Regions from separate parts of the Mesorhizobium sp. M1312 genome, predicted to be linked through region 2. Evidence: riboswitches for the same ligand, from Rfam matches in the RefSeq annotation. Region 2 holds a riboswitch; each other region holds the start of a gene.
The links. A riboswitch is a leader RNA that binds a small molecule or an ion and turns the genes downstream of it on or off. The one in region 2 is predicted to bind thiamine pyrophosphate.
Positions count from the first base shown of each region.

Region 1: another riboswitch for thiamine pyrophosphate. It lies ahead of thiB (thiamine ABC transporter substrate binding subunit); the one in region 2 lies ahead of NKH36_RS29105 (ABC transporter permease).
Region 3: another riboswitch for thiamine pyrophosphate. It lies ahead of NKH36_RS10815 (YkoF family thiamine/hydroxymethylpyrimidine-binding protein); the one in region 2 lies ahead of NKH36_RS29105 (ABC transporter permease).

Region 1 covers NZ_JAMYLQ010000011.1:113,762-118,036, forward strand. Annotated here, with positions in the region: gene thiP (thiamine/thiamine pyrophosphate ABC transporter permease) at 1-1,468, opposite strand, end outside; gene thiB (thiamine ABC transporter substrate binding subunit) at 1,732-2,745, opposite strand; TPP riboswitch at 2,789-2,903, opposite strand; gene NKH36_RS15400 (thiamine diphosphokinase) at 3,007-3,651, shown strand; gene NKH36_RS15405 (ABC-F family ATP-binding cassette domain-containing protein) at 3,653-4,275, shown strand, end outside.
Region 2 covers NZ_JAMYLQ010000034.1:31,662-35,936, forward strand. Annotated here, with positions in the region: gene NKH36_RS29095 (superoxide dismutase family protein) at 96-605, opposite strand; gene NKH36_RS29100 (sulfite exporter TauE/SafE family protein) at 739-1,515, opposite strand; TPP riboswitch at 1,812-1,924, shown strand; gene NKH36_RS29105 (ABC transporter permease) at 2,068-2,859, shown strand; gene NKH36_RS29110 (ABC transporter ATP-binding protein) at 2,853-3,614, shown strand; gene NKH36_RS29115 (ABC transporter substrate-binding protein) at 3,616-4,275, shown strand, end outside.
Region 3 covers NZ_JAMYLQ010000007.1:21,890-26,164, reverse strand. Annotated here, with positions in the region: gene NKH36_RS10830 (NAD(P)/FAD-dependent oxidoreductase) at 1-286, opposite strand, end outside; gene NKH36_RS10825 (hypothetical protein) at 289-414, opposite strand; gene NKH36_RS10820 (aspartate aminotransferase family protein) at 558-1,934, shown strand; TPP riboswitch at 2,080-2,191, shown strand; gene NKH36_RS10815 (YkoF family thiamine/hydroxymethylpyrimidine-binding protein) at 2,182-2,790, shown strand; gene NKH36_RS10810 (alcohol dehydrogenase family protein) at 2,799-3,908, opposite strand; gene NKH36_RS10805 (aspartate aminotransferase family protein) at 3,917-4,275, opposite strand, start outside.

The sequences.
Region 1 (4,275 bases), on a different contig from region 2:
TGCCGAACAGGGCAATAACGCCGAGATCGCCGAGCGACAAAGCCATGGCGAATGCGAAACCGGTGGCGAGCGGCCGCCGCAGCGACGGCCAGTCGACCAGCCGGAACCGGTTCCAGCCCGAGATTCCAAGCAGCAAACAGAGCCGTTCGTGGCGTTCGCTCGCCGCATCATAGCCGGGGCGAATGGCGCGGATGGCAAACGGCATCGCCATTACCGCATTGACGGCGACGACCATGACAGGGGCGATGGCAAAGACGTCGCTGATAGCACGCAGGAGCAGGAACCAGCCGGCGCCGATGACGATGGGCGGCACGACGAGGACGAAGCCGGCGCCGGTGTCGGTGGCGTATTCGAGCAGCGTCTTGGCGCCAACGCGACGCCTCAAGGCCAGCGCCCGTCGTGCCATGACGAGCGACAGCGACAGCGCCACTGAAAGCAGCGCCGCCAGTAAGGCGAGCACGGCGCTGGTCAGTGTCGCTTGCCGCACCGCGCTCTCGCTTGCCAGCCGGCCGAGATCGGCGCCAAGGCCTGACGTCACCGTGGCCGCCATCGGCCCGGCGACGAACAGCAATGCCAGAACGATCAATGCTGTATTCAGCACGGTCTCGGCCGTGCCGGCCGAAAGATACCGGCGCGATGCCACCGGCAGATTGGCGTCGCCGACGGTGTTGGCGCCAAGCCGCGTCAATGCCAGCATAACGACGAAGGTCAGCGCGATCTGCAGCAGTGTCAGCGTCACCGAGCGGGCAGGATCGAAATCGAAACGCAACGCCTGGTAGATGGCGACCTCCAGTGTCGTCGCGCGCGGCCCGCCGCCCAGCGTGAGCACGATGGTGAAAGACGTGACGCAAAGCATGAAGACAAGCCCGGCGACGCCTGGCAGTGCCGCACGCAGCGTCGGCCATTCGATCAGCCGGAATGCGGGTCTGGCGCCCATGCCGAGCTGGCTCGCCAGCCGCCACTGGTCGGCCGGCACTGTCGCCAGCGCCTCAAGGAACAGCCGTGTGGCCAGCGGCAGATTGAAGAAGACATGGGCGACGAGGATGCCGGACAGGCCGTAAATGCCCGGCCAGCCCTGACCGCCAATCGCGGTGAGCACGCCGGCGAAATAGCCGGCACGGCCATAGAGAGCCAGAATGCCGAGTGCGGCGACGATGGCCGGCAGCGCAAGCGGCACGGCGAAGAGCTGCAGGATCAGGCCGCGACCAAAGAAGCGCGGATGCCGCGACAGCGCCCGCGCAACGAACAGCGCCGGCACGACGGAAAGCAGTGTCGACAGCAAAGCCTGCCACAGCGTGAAACGGGCGATACGGAAGAGGTAGGAATCGAAGGCCGACACGGCGCCGGTCGGGTTGCGTGTAGCTTCAAGGATGAGCCCGGCGAACGCTCCGCCGATCAGCAGCGCAACAGCGGCAAGCGCGATGGTGCCGGCGGTGACGCGGGGATCGGCAGGATATCCGGTATGCATGCCGCCCTGCCTGGTTCAACGATCGTCGAAGCAGAAAATATGGCTGAGGCCGAGTTCCCGCCCACCCCCCTCTGTCCTGCCCTCCTTGCCAGAACTTGGCATCTCCCCCGCAAGGGGGGAGATCGGCAACTTTACCCCCGCCTCAATCTTTCGGCTGTTGCGATTGGCGAAAACGGAAGTGACATCCGATCTCCCCCCTTGAGGGGGAGATGTCCGGCAGGACAGAGGGGGGCGCCGTAGAGTGATCATCTTTCAATCACAAGCTACTCGCTCATCACCGACAGCCATTCGTCGACCCAGGCCTTGCGGTTGGCGGCCACCTCTTCGGGGCTGAACAGCAAAGTCTTGGTCGGCTTGACGAGCTTGTCGAAGGCCGGATTGAGCGGCTTGTCAGTTTTGCCGGCAGGAAACATCCAGTTGTTCTCGGGGATGGCATCCTGGAATTTCGGCCCAGTCATGAAAGTCAGGAACTGTTTCGCCAATGGATTCTTCGCGCCCTTGGTGGTGATGCCGGCGACCTCTATCTGCAGATATTCGCCTTCCTCGAAGGACGCCGCCTGATAGCGCTCGGTGTTTTCGGCAACCATGTGGTAGGCCGGCGAGGTGGTGTAGGACAGCACCATCGGCGCCTCGCCCTTGGTGAAGAGGCCGTAGGCCTCGCTCCAGCCCGGCGTCACGGTGAGCACCTTTGCCTTAAGCTTGGCCCAGGCTTCCGGCGCCTTGTCGCCATAGACCGACCTCACCCACAACAGCAGGCCGAGACCGGGCGTCGAGGTGCGTGGATCCTGGATGACGATCTTCTCATCGGCATTGCCCTCGACCAATTCCTTCAGGCTCTTCGGCGGGGTCTTCAGCTTTTCGGTGTCGTAGACGACGGCGAAATAACCGTAGTCGAACGGCACGAAAATGTCATCGCTCCAGCCGCCCGGCACGTTGACATCGACTACGGCACCATGCGGCGAAAACAGGCCGGTGGCCTTGGCTTCCACCGTCAGATTGGTGTCTAGGCCGAGCACGATATCGGCCTTGGTCGCGGCCCCTTCCAGCTTGACGCGGTTGAGCAGGGCGACGCCGTCGGCGACCGCGACGAATTCGAGAGTACAGCCGCATTCGGCCTCGAAGGCCTTCTTGACCGCAGGGCCAGGACCCCAGTCGGCGGTGAAGCTCTCATAGGTATAGACAGTGAGTTTTTCCTGCGCGGATACTGGCCCTGTGCCGGCGAGAACGGACCCCGCAAGCAGCACTGCCGAAACAAGAGTGTATAAAAACGTGCGCATCGGCGCCTCCTTCGTCAGCGTTGAAAGGAATTGAGGCATCGGGCTGTCCGAAACGTCTAATCCCTCCGCCGGTACAAACCGGATCAGGTTCAGCGGGTTGGCATGGTTGCCTCTCAGCTGGTCCGCGAAGATCGCGTCCAGCACCCCGTTAGAGCGTTTCGACACATAGGCCCGGCCCACGTGCGGCGCAAGCGGAAGTTTGCCGAGCATCCGGGAACGCGGCCTTCCGTTTCACAAGCAGGGCTGGTAAGGGCCACGCATATGAGCAAATTCACCATCCTGCTTGGCGGCGATCTTATCCGCACGCCGCTGCTCGACCGCCAGGTCGAAGGCTCCCGTGTCATCGCCGCCGACGCCGGCATGAGCCATGCCCGGACGCTGAGCCTGACGCCGGAACTCTGGGTCGGCGACTTCGATTCGGTGCCGGCGGATTTGCCGGACGAGCTGGCCGCCGTGCCCCGCCAGGTGTTTCCGGCAGAAAAGGACAAGACCGACGGCGAACTGGCTATCGCCGCCGCGCTCCAACGCGGCGCGACCAGCCTCGTGCTCGCCGGCGCGTTCGGCGGCAAGCGCACCGACCACGCCTTCCTGCACCTGGCGCTCAGCGTCCGGCTGGCCGAGGCAGGGACGGAGGTGCTTTTGACCAGCGGCGCACAGGAAGGCATCCCCTTGCTTCGCGGAAAGACCGGCTTCGACTACGCCGATGGCACGCTGTTTTCGATTCTCGGCTTTTCCGACCTTTCCGGCCTGACCGTGACCGGCGCCAAATGGCCGCTGAACCATATCGAGATGACGTTCGGCTCGTCGCTGACCATTTCCAATGAGGTCAAGGGACAGCTCGAAATCGCGCTGGGCAGCGGCCGCGCGCTGTTGCTCGCCCACCCATTCCCCTTACCTGAAAGCTGACATGGCGCCGCCACTTCTCAATCTCGACGGGATAAAACTGACCTTCGGTGGCACGCCGCTGCTCGACGGGGCGGAGCTGACAGCGTCGGTGGGCGACAAGATTGCTTTGGTCGGCCGCAACGGCTCGGGCAAGTCGACGTTGCTCAAGATCGCTGCGGGATTTATCGAGCCGCAGGAGGGCGAGGTGTTCCGCCAGCCTTCGGCGACAGTGCGCTACCTGCCGCAAATGCCCGACATGGACGGTTTCGCCAGCGTCCGCGCCTATGTCGAGGCGGGGCTCGGACCCGCCGACGATCCCTACCGCGCCACCTATCTAATGGAGCATCTCGGCCTGTCCGGCGACGAGCGGCCAAACGATCTCTCAGGCGGCGAGGCGCGCCGTGCCGCCCTTGCCCGCGTCATGGCGCCGGAGCCGGACATACTCCTCCTTGATGAGCCGACCAACCATCTCGACTTGTCGGTCATCGAGTGGCTGGAGGAGGAGCTTGCCCGCACCTCTTCGGCGCTGATCGTCATCTCGCACGACCGCCGCTTCCTCGAGCGCGTGTCGCGCGCCACCGTCTGGCTCGATCGCGGCCAGACCCGCAGGCTGGACAAGGGCTTTGGCCATTTCGAGGAATGGCG
Region 2 (4,275 bases):
TGCCATAGGCTCCGACCATGTACCACTACCTGGCCGCTGAGGCTGAAGCGCCGGTCCGATTATATGTCGGACAGGTCCCTAATTATCTTGGGGTTTCACTCGATCACCGCGCAGGCCTGACGATTTCCGGCATCACCGGCAGGCTGGCTTTTGTAGTCGTCCTGTCCGCCGTGGATCATCAATGCCTTGCCTCGTATCGCCGTATCTCCACCATCCAGCTTGACCACGCTGTTGAAAGCCTGGGCACGCAAAACGCCGTCGGGGCTGACCCGCTGATTTGGCATATCGCCCGCGTGCGGGCCTTTCCCAGTGAGGTATCCATGTTCGGCATTCGTCGGATTGAAGTGCCCACCGGCCGAGGCATGGCCGGTCTGATGGTCGCACTTTCCGGTTTCGTGAACATGGAATGCGACCCATTCACCCGCCGGCAGTCCTGTTACCTCCAACGCTATCAGCACGCCCTGCGCCGTCTCGGTCAGCGTGGCCGTTCCGTTCTTCTCGCCAGCCATGTTGACGAATTCGGCTTTCGCGGTCGCGGTGTCCTGAGCCGCTGCAGGCATCGCGACCGCCAGCGCCAACCCTGTTGCTACAACCAATTTTTTCATCGACTCGTCCTCCGGTTGTCCAAGGCATCCAAACAACAAAGGGGTCTCTTCGTTCCATTTGGGAATTGACTTTTTGTGTCCGGCACGGCCGCCACGGAAGCGACACCGACAATCTGTCGGATGTCTCTCCAGTTTACACCCATTCGAAGAGTTGGGCAGTTTGCCAGCCTGCCAGCAGGATGATGAGAATGCCAACGAGCCTGAGAAGCGTCTTTTCTGCGATCGACTTCACCATCAATCCGGCCATCGGCGCTGCGATCACGCCGCCAAGGATCAAGCCGGCAACGGCAATTAGATTTTCTGTCAGCTCTCCTGCCTCCTGCCAATGGCCCGTTAGCAAGGCAAACAAGAAGGTTAGAGATACCGACAACGTGGTGAGGAACTCGGTGGCATTTACCGTACCAATAACGTAGCGGGGCGTCCCGCCAAAACCGAGAAGGCCCGTCGTTACGATAGGACCCCATCCGCCTCCCCCCGCGGCGTCGAGAAATCCACCACCAAGTCCAAGCGGAGGTACCGCGCCTGCAGGGACCGGATTGCTTGGAATCCGCCGGAATGAACGGAACAGGAGCCAAGCACCGACCAGCGCAAGGTATGTGGTCACATATGGCTTCATGATCGCTCCCTCAAACGAGGTGAGCACATAAGCGCCGAGAACGCCGCCGAGAACGCCAAATGGCATCAGCCGCCAGAAAAGCTTCCAGTCGATATTGCGGTGATAGAGGTGAGCCGAACCTGAGGCCGCAGTGGTAAACAGCTCAGCTCCGTGAACTGAAGCCGAAGCGTGTGCAGGAGACACGCCAAACCCCAGTAGTGTTGTCGAGCAAACCACGCCATAGGCCATGCCGAGAGCCCCGTCGACAGCCTGAGCTACAAACCCTACGAGCGCAAAAAGGATAAATTCTTGCATTTCGATCTCCAATAAAGTGCGGGTCGTAATTGGCGAAAGAGGAACCGCTGCCTACAGCGTATGCAATCTATACTTCATGCTTCCACAATTCACCAAACGCCTGGCATCGACAATGGTGACGACGAATGGGAAACTGTCGATCGACGTCTTGAGAGCGATCTCGAAGAGGATGCCGGGTTGTCACCCTCTTTTCTGTTCTGCCCCGATGTCCCGGCTGGAACCGCAACCTCCTCTGACCTGAGGTTTTCACAGGTCCGACGCAGACTTGCAGCTCCACTCTTTATCTGTTTAATTGCCGCCATCCACAGGGGTGCTCCGTATCGTCGGGGCTGAGAGATGGGCTGCAAGCCCGTAAACCCTAGAGCTGATCTGGATAATACCAGCGGAGCGAGGCGGGCGATGTTTTCTGACGCACAGATTTCTCTTTATCCGACAAACGGCGATTTCGTCGGCGTCGTCAATATCTTCCGCCCGAGGGCCATGTCACGATCGACCTCACGGTCTCGGCCAACGGCCCGATCCCACGCTGATCTTTCGCGCCGGAGGTCTCGCATGTCCCAGCCTTTCTCCGCCGCGCTGCGAATCGCAGCCTTGTTCGCAAAGATCGGACCGGCCTTGCTGTCGGTCGGCACGCTGGTTTTGGCTTGGGAGCTCTATGCGCGCATCTCGCCCACCACGCTGCCCGCGCCGTCACGCGTCCTCGCCCAGGCCATCCAGCAGCGCCAGGCGCTGTTCGACAACACCGTGCCGACGATCAGCGCCACATTGGCGGGTTTCGCCTGCTCGCTGGCTGTTGCTTTCATCCTTTCGGTGCTGATCGACTTCTTCAAGCCGCTGCGCCGCGCCCTGTTCCCGGTGTTCATCATCAGCCAGACCCTGCCGCTGGTGGCGATCGCTCCGCTGGTCGTGCTTTGGTTCGGCTTCGGGCTGACGCCGAAGATCATGCTGGTCGCACTCGTGACTTTCTTTCCCATGCTGGTCGCGCTGGTGCAGGGTTACGATTCGACGGATCGGGACGTTTCGGCGCTTCTGAGTTCGATGGGCGCTTCCCGCATGCGCATTTTCCTGCTGGCCCGCCTGCCCTCCTCACTGCCCTATTTTTTCGCCGGACTGCGCATCTCGATCACCTATGCCGTGGTGGGCGCCATCTTCGCGGAATATGCCGGTGCTGCCAAAGGGCTCGGCATCTACATGCTCAACGCCAAGAACAATTTCCGGCCCGATCTCGTGCTGGCGGCCGTGCTGGTCAGCGCCTTGCTCACCCTGGTCCTGTTTGCCACTACGGTGCTGATCCAGCGCGCCGCCGCGCCATGGGAGCGGCTCGATGGCGCACGAAAATCATGAGCAGGCGGCTGGAGCTGCGCCAAGTCAGCAAGCGTTTTGGCGACATCGACGTGCTTGCCGGCATCACCCTGCATGTCGAGCCGGGCGAATTCGTTTCAATCCTCGGCCCCTCCGGAGCCGGCAAATCCACGATCTTCAGATTGCTGACCGGCGATCTCGATGGCTACGGCGGCGGGGCCGACGTCGACGGGCGGCCACTGGCCGACGTGCGCCGACCGTTTGCCTTCATGCCGCAACGCGATGCCCTGATGCCCTGGCGCACGGTCATCGACAACACTGCACTCGGTCTCGAGGTACAAGGCATGTCCCGCAAGGCGGCGCGCGGCAAGGTGGCGCCGCTCTTCGGCGAATTCGGCCTTGCGGGCTTCGAGCAAAAATATCCGGCGCAGCTATCGGGCGGAATGCGCCAGCGCGCCGCGCTGTTGCGTACCGTCGTGCAGGATCGCGCCATGCTGTTGCTCGACGAACCGTTCGGCGCACTCGACGCCCTCACGCGCACCGGCATGCAGCGCTGGCTTCAGACGATGTGGGACCAACACCGCTGGACCATCCTGCTGATCACCCACGATGTCCGCGAGGCGGTCTTCCTGTCCGACCGCATCTATGTGCTGAGCGCCCGCCCTGCCCGCGTGCTGCGCGAAATCGCCATACCTCTTCCGCGCCCGCGCAAGGATCTTGCCTCGCCGGAAGCCAGCGCCATCGAAGCCGACATCCTCGATACCCTTCTCGATCCACAGCTCGCCCAAAGGACATGACATGCTTTCCAGACGCCTCTTCATCACTGCCGCATTGATCACCGGGCTCGGACCCGTCACGTCCGTCTCAGCCGAGCAGACTGTCACCGTCGCACTCGATTGGACGCCGAACACAAATCATGTCGGGCTCTATGTCGCCCGGGCGAAAGGCTTCCACGCCGAGGCGGGGCTCGACGTGCAGATCCTGCCCTACAGCGACACTGCGGCCGGTACGCTGATCGCCAACCGCGTGGCCGATTTCGGTATACTGGGATCCATAGGATTGTTCACCCAACGCACGGCCGGCGCCGACCTCGTCGCCACCTACGCCATCGTGCAGACAGAAACCGGCAGGCTGGTGTTCAACGCCGACCGCGCCGATATACAGTCCCCCAGGGACCTGGACGGCCTGACCTATGGCGGTTTCGGCAGCGCCTGGGAGAATGCACTGATCGGCACCATCATCCGCCATGATGGCGGCGAGGGCAAATTCGAAACAGTGACGCTGGGCACCTCCGCCTATGAGGCCTTGGCCAATGGCGCAGTCGATTTTACGCTCGAAGTCTACACTTGGGAGGGGATCAAAGCGGAACTTGACGGCAAGGCTCAGCGCGCCTTCCGTTACGCGGATTTCGGCGTGCCCGACCAACACACCAATTTCATTGGCTCGAGCCGGGCCTAT
Region 3 (4,275 bases), on a different contig from region 2:
CATCTGTCGCGACGATCAGCTTGCCGCAGCGCGCATGCGGAACCGCCCGCTCCTCGCAATAACGGTAGAGCTTTTCGCGGCCTGCCACGCAGAGCCGGCCCTTCAGCGATCCGGCCGGATAGTAGATGCCTGCATGAATGACCTCGGAATTGCGCGAACTCGTTCCGGTGCCGATCGCGTTCGCAGCCTCGAGGATCAGGGTATCCATCCCGCGCTGCGCCATCTCTCGCGCGATCGCGAGGCCAATGACGCCGGCGCCGGCGACGATGCAGTCGACATGGTCCATGATCAGGCCACCTCAGCCTTGTTGTTGTGCCTGCTGGTGAGCCGTTCGGGAATCAAGTCCTCGCGACGCGTACAGCCGGCTTCGCGGAGGTTCTCGCGTTCTGCAGCCTCGAAGCTGAAATTCTGCATGTCTCAGTCCATCCGCCAGCCCTTCCGAAAGGGCTTGACACCCTTACAAGAAACAGATGCACCAAACAGCATCAATGCCAGAGGCCGATGCGCGCCGAACGGCGGCAAGGACGCACGTCCCGGCACGCAGGACAGGAACCATCATGGACGCTCGACCGAATTCTCCCGAAGCTCGCGACATCAGCTACCACATGCACGGCTACACCAATGCCCGCAAGCATGAGGAAGCAGGACCGCTCGTCATCGAGAAAGGCGACGGCATCTATGTCGAGGATCTCGCCGGCAACCGCTATATCGAGGCAATGGCCGGGCTTTGGAGTGTCGCGGTCGGCTTCTCCGAGAAGCGGCTGATCGATGTGGCGGTGCGCCAGATGTCCAAGCTGCCTTACTATCACAACTTCGGTTCCAAATCGCATTCGCCGCTGATCGATCTCGCCGAGAAGCTGGTGCAGATGGCGCCGGTGCCGATGAGCAAGGCGTATTTCACCAATTCCGGCTCCGAGGCCAACGACACGGCCATGAAAATGATCTGGTACCGGTCGAACGCGCTCGGCCAGCCGGCGCGCAAGAAGATCATCAGCCGCAATCGCGGCTGTCACGGCGTCACCATTGCCTCGGCGAGCCTGACCGGCCTGCCCAACAACCACATTTCCTTCGACCTGCCGATCGCCAATGTGCTGCACACCTCGACGCCGCACCACTGGCGCGAGGCGCTGCCAGGCGAGAGCGAAGAGCAGTTTTCGAGCCGGCTTGCCGACGATTTGGAAAAGCTGATCCTGGCCGAGGGCCCGGAAACCATCGCCGCCTTCTTCGGCGAACCGATCATGGGCGCCGGCGGCGTCATCGTTCCGCCGGCCGGCTATTGGGAGAAGATCCAGGCGGTCCTGTCGAAATACGACATCCTGCTCGTCGCCGACGAAGTCATCTGCGGTTTTGGCCGAACCGGTGAAATGTTCGGCTCGCAGACCTTCGGCATCAGGCCGGACATCATGGTGCTGTCGAAGCAGATCTCTTCCTCCTACCTGCCGATCTCGGCCCTGCTGATCAACGAGAAAATGTTCGAGCCGATTGCCGACGAAAGCAATCGCATCGGCACCTTCGGTCACGGCTACACCGGCGGCGACCACCCCGTTGCGGCGGCGGTCGCGTTGGAGAACCTGAAGCTGATCGAGGAGCGCGACCTTGTCGGCAATGCCCGCACGGTCGGCACGCATATGCAGAAGCGGCTGCGCAACCTCGCTTCGCACCCGCTTGTCGGCGAGGTGCGCGGCGTCGGCCTGATCGCTGCGGTCGAACTGGTCGGCGACAAGGCAAACAAGACGCCGTGGGAGACGGCCGGCGCGCTGGGCGGGCTCGTCAACGGTTTCATGCAGCAGAACGGCGTCATCTCGCGCAACATGGGCGACGCGCTGGCCTTCTGCCCGCCGCTGATCATCACCGAGCCCCAGGTCGATCAGGTGGTCGACGCGTTCGAAAGATCGCTCGAAGCCGCCGCCAAGCAGGTTGGATCACAGAGCTGATCAGGTCGTCCGAAGGCAGAGGCTGAATGGGCGTTGGTGATTGGCGAAAATCGGCAGCTTCGCTGGCGGCGCCACGCTCGGCAATTGGTCTGAAGCGATTGCCCCGGATCGTACTTGAACATCCACCGGGCCGGTGCTACGTCCACCCAATCGACAGGGGCGCTCCGTATTGCCGGGGCTGAGATGGTGGGTGCAAGCCCTCGGTCCCTCAAGCTGATCTGGGTAATGCCAGCGGAGCGAGGCGACTATGTTTTCAGGTGCACAGATTTCCCTGTATCCGATGTGCGACGATTTCGTAGGCGTCATCCTTAGAGCAATTTCGGCGATGGATTCCTATCGGCCGAATTTCCGCATCGAGATCGACGACATCTCGACGCTGATCGTCGGCCCGCCCGAACAGCTTTTCCCGGCCATGCGCGATCTGTTCACCTCGGCGGCGGCAAGTGGCGCGCATTGCGTGTTGTCGGCGACGGTGTCGCGCGGCTGCCCCGGCGAGCCCGACGATCCAATCTGCACACCGATTTCCGGCAGCAGCCCCGAACTCTCCCTGGCCGAGCGCATCGGCGCGGCGCGGGCGCATGTCGACAGTGCGAAAAAGCTCGGCCAAGAGGTCGCCGCGCAGTTCTCGCTCTATCCGCTCGGCGAGGGCCATCACATGGACGAGATCTACGGCTGCATCGACTTTCTCAAGACCTCGGGCGTCTTCGACAGGTCGAAGAATTTCTGCACCAAGCTGAGGGGCGATGCCGGACCGGTGTTCGCGACGCTGTCGGAAGCCTTCCTTCGCTTCGGCGCGCCGCAAGGCCATGTCGCGCTCGACATCACTGTGTCGGCGAACAGCCCGAGCCCCTGTTAGTGTTGTTGTCAGCGGGTTACAGCGAAATCCGAAACGGCATCCGGAACGACCACCAGCTTGCCGACAAAGTCCTTGGCAATGAAATCCGCCTGGGCGCGGTGGAAATCGGAGAGCTTGTAGACACCGCCGACCAGCGGCTGGATCTTCTTCTCCTCGATGTAGCGGACGATACGGCGGAATTCGTGTCGCGTGCCCTGGCTCGACCCGTGCAGCTGCAACTGCTTGAGATACATGGTGCGCAGGTCAAGCTGTACGACCGGACCGGCAATCGCGCCGGCGGTGGTGTAGCGGCCTTCGGGCCGAAGAATGCGCAAGAGGTCATTGAAGATCGCGCCGCCGACCAGGTCGGCGACGACATCGATCGGCTGGCCCTTGGTCGCCGCGTTCACGGCGGCGGGCAGGTCGGCGACGCCACGGGTGATCACGGCCTCGGCGCCGATGTCGAGCACCGCCTGTTCCTTGCCCTTGCCGACGACGGCATAGGGGATGGCCCCGCGCGCTCGCGCCAGTTGGACGATGCCGGAGCCGACGCCGCCCGACGCGCCGGTGACCAGCACACGCTCGCCGGCCTTCAGGCCAGCACGTTCCAGCATCTGTTCGCCGGTGAGATAGGCGCAGCAGAAGGTGGCGAGTTCGACATCGGTCAGATCGGTGTCGACGACATGGGCGTTGTCGGCCGGCACGGTCTGGTACTCGGCATAGCCGCCGTCGCGGCCGTGGCCCATATAGTCGATGTCGGCGAGTGAATCGTCGTCGCGGTTGTAAATGGAGAAGTCGACCATCACCCGCTCGCCGATGCGGGCCGGCGAGACACCATCGCCGACGGCAACGATGTTGCCGACGGTGTCGGTGCCCTGGATGCGCGGGAAGGTCAGCGTATTGCCCTGACGCCGCCAGGTCGAGACGGCGGCAGCATCTTCTTCCGTGCCATAGGCGCCCTGGCGCACCCAGACATCGGTGTTGTTCATGCCGCAAGCGGTGACCTTGACCAGCACCTCGCCCGGGGCGGGCGAGGGCATTTTCACGTCGGTGCGGTAGACGAGCTTTTCCGGTCCGCCGTGGCCGATAAGCTGCACGGCGGCCATGGTGGCGGGGAGGGTTTTGGTCATGGCGTTCACGTCAGTTTTCAGATGTTTGCAAACACGCTCTTCACCGCATCGGCCGTCTTGGAGACGACGATGTCGGCCTCTTCGCGGGTGAGGCAGAGCGGCGGCGCGAAGCCGAGGATGTCGCCCTGCGGCATGGCGCGGCCGATGACGCCGCGCTCGGCAAGGGCGGTCGCGACCTGCGGGCCGATCTTTTGCGAGGCGTCGAAGAACTCGCGATCGTCCCGGTCGGCGACGAATTCGATTGCCGCCAACATGCCGTCGCCGCGTACCTCGCCGACGTTCTTGTGGCCGCCGACGGCTTTCGCCAGTTCGGCGCGGAAATAGGCGCCGGTTTCGCCGGCGTTGGTCACCAGGTCCATCTCGTCGATCAGTTCCA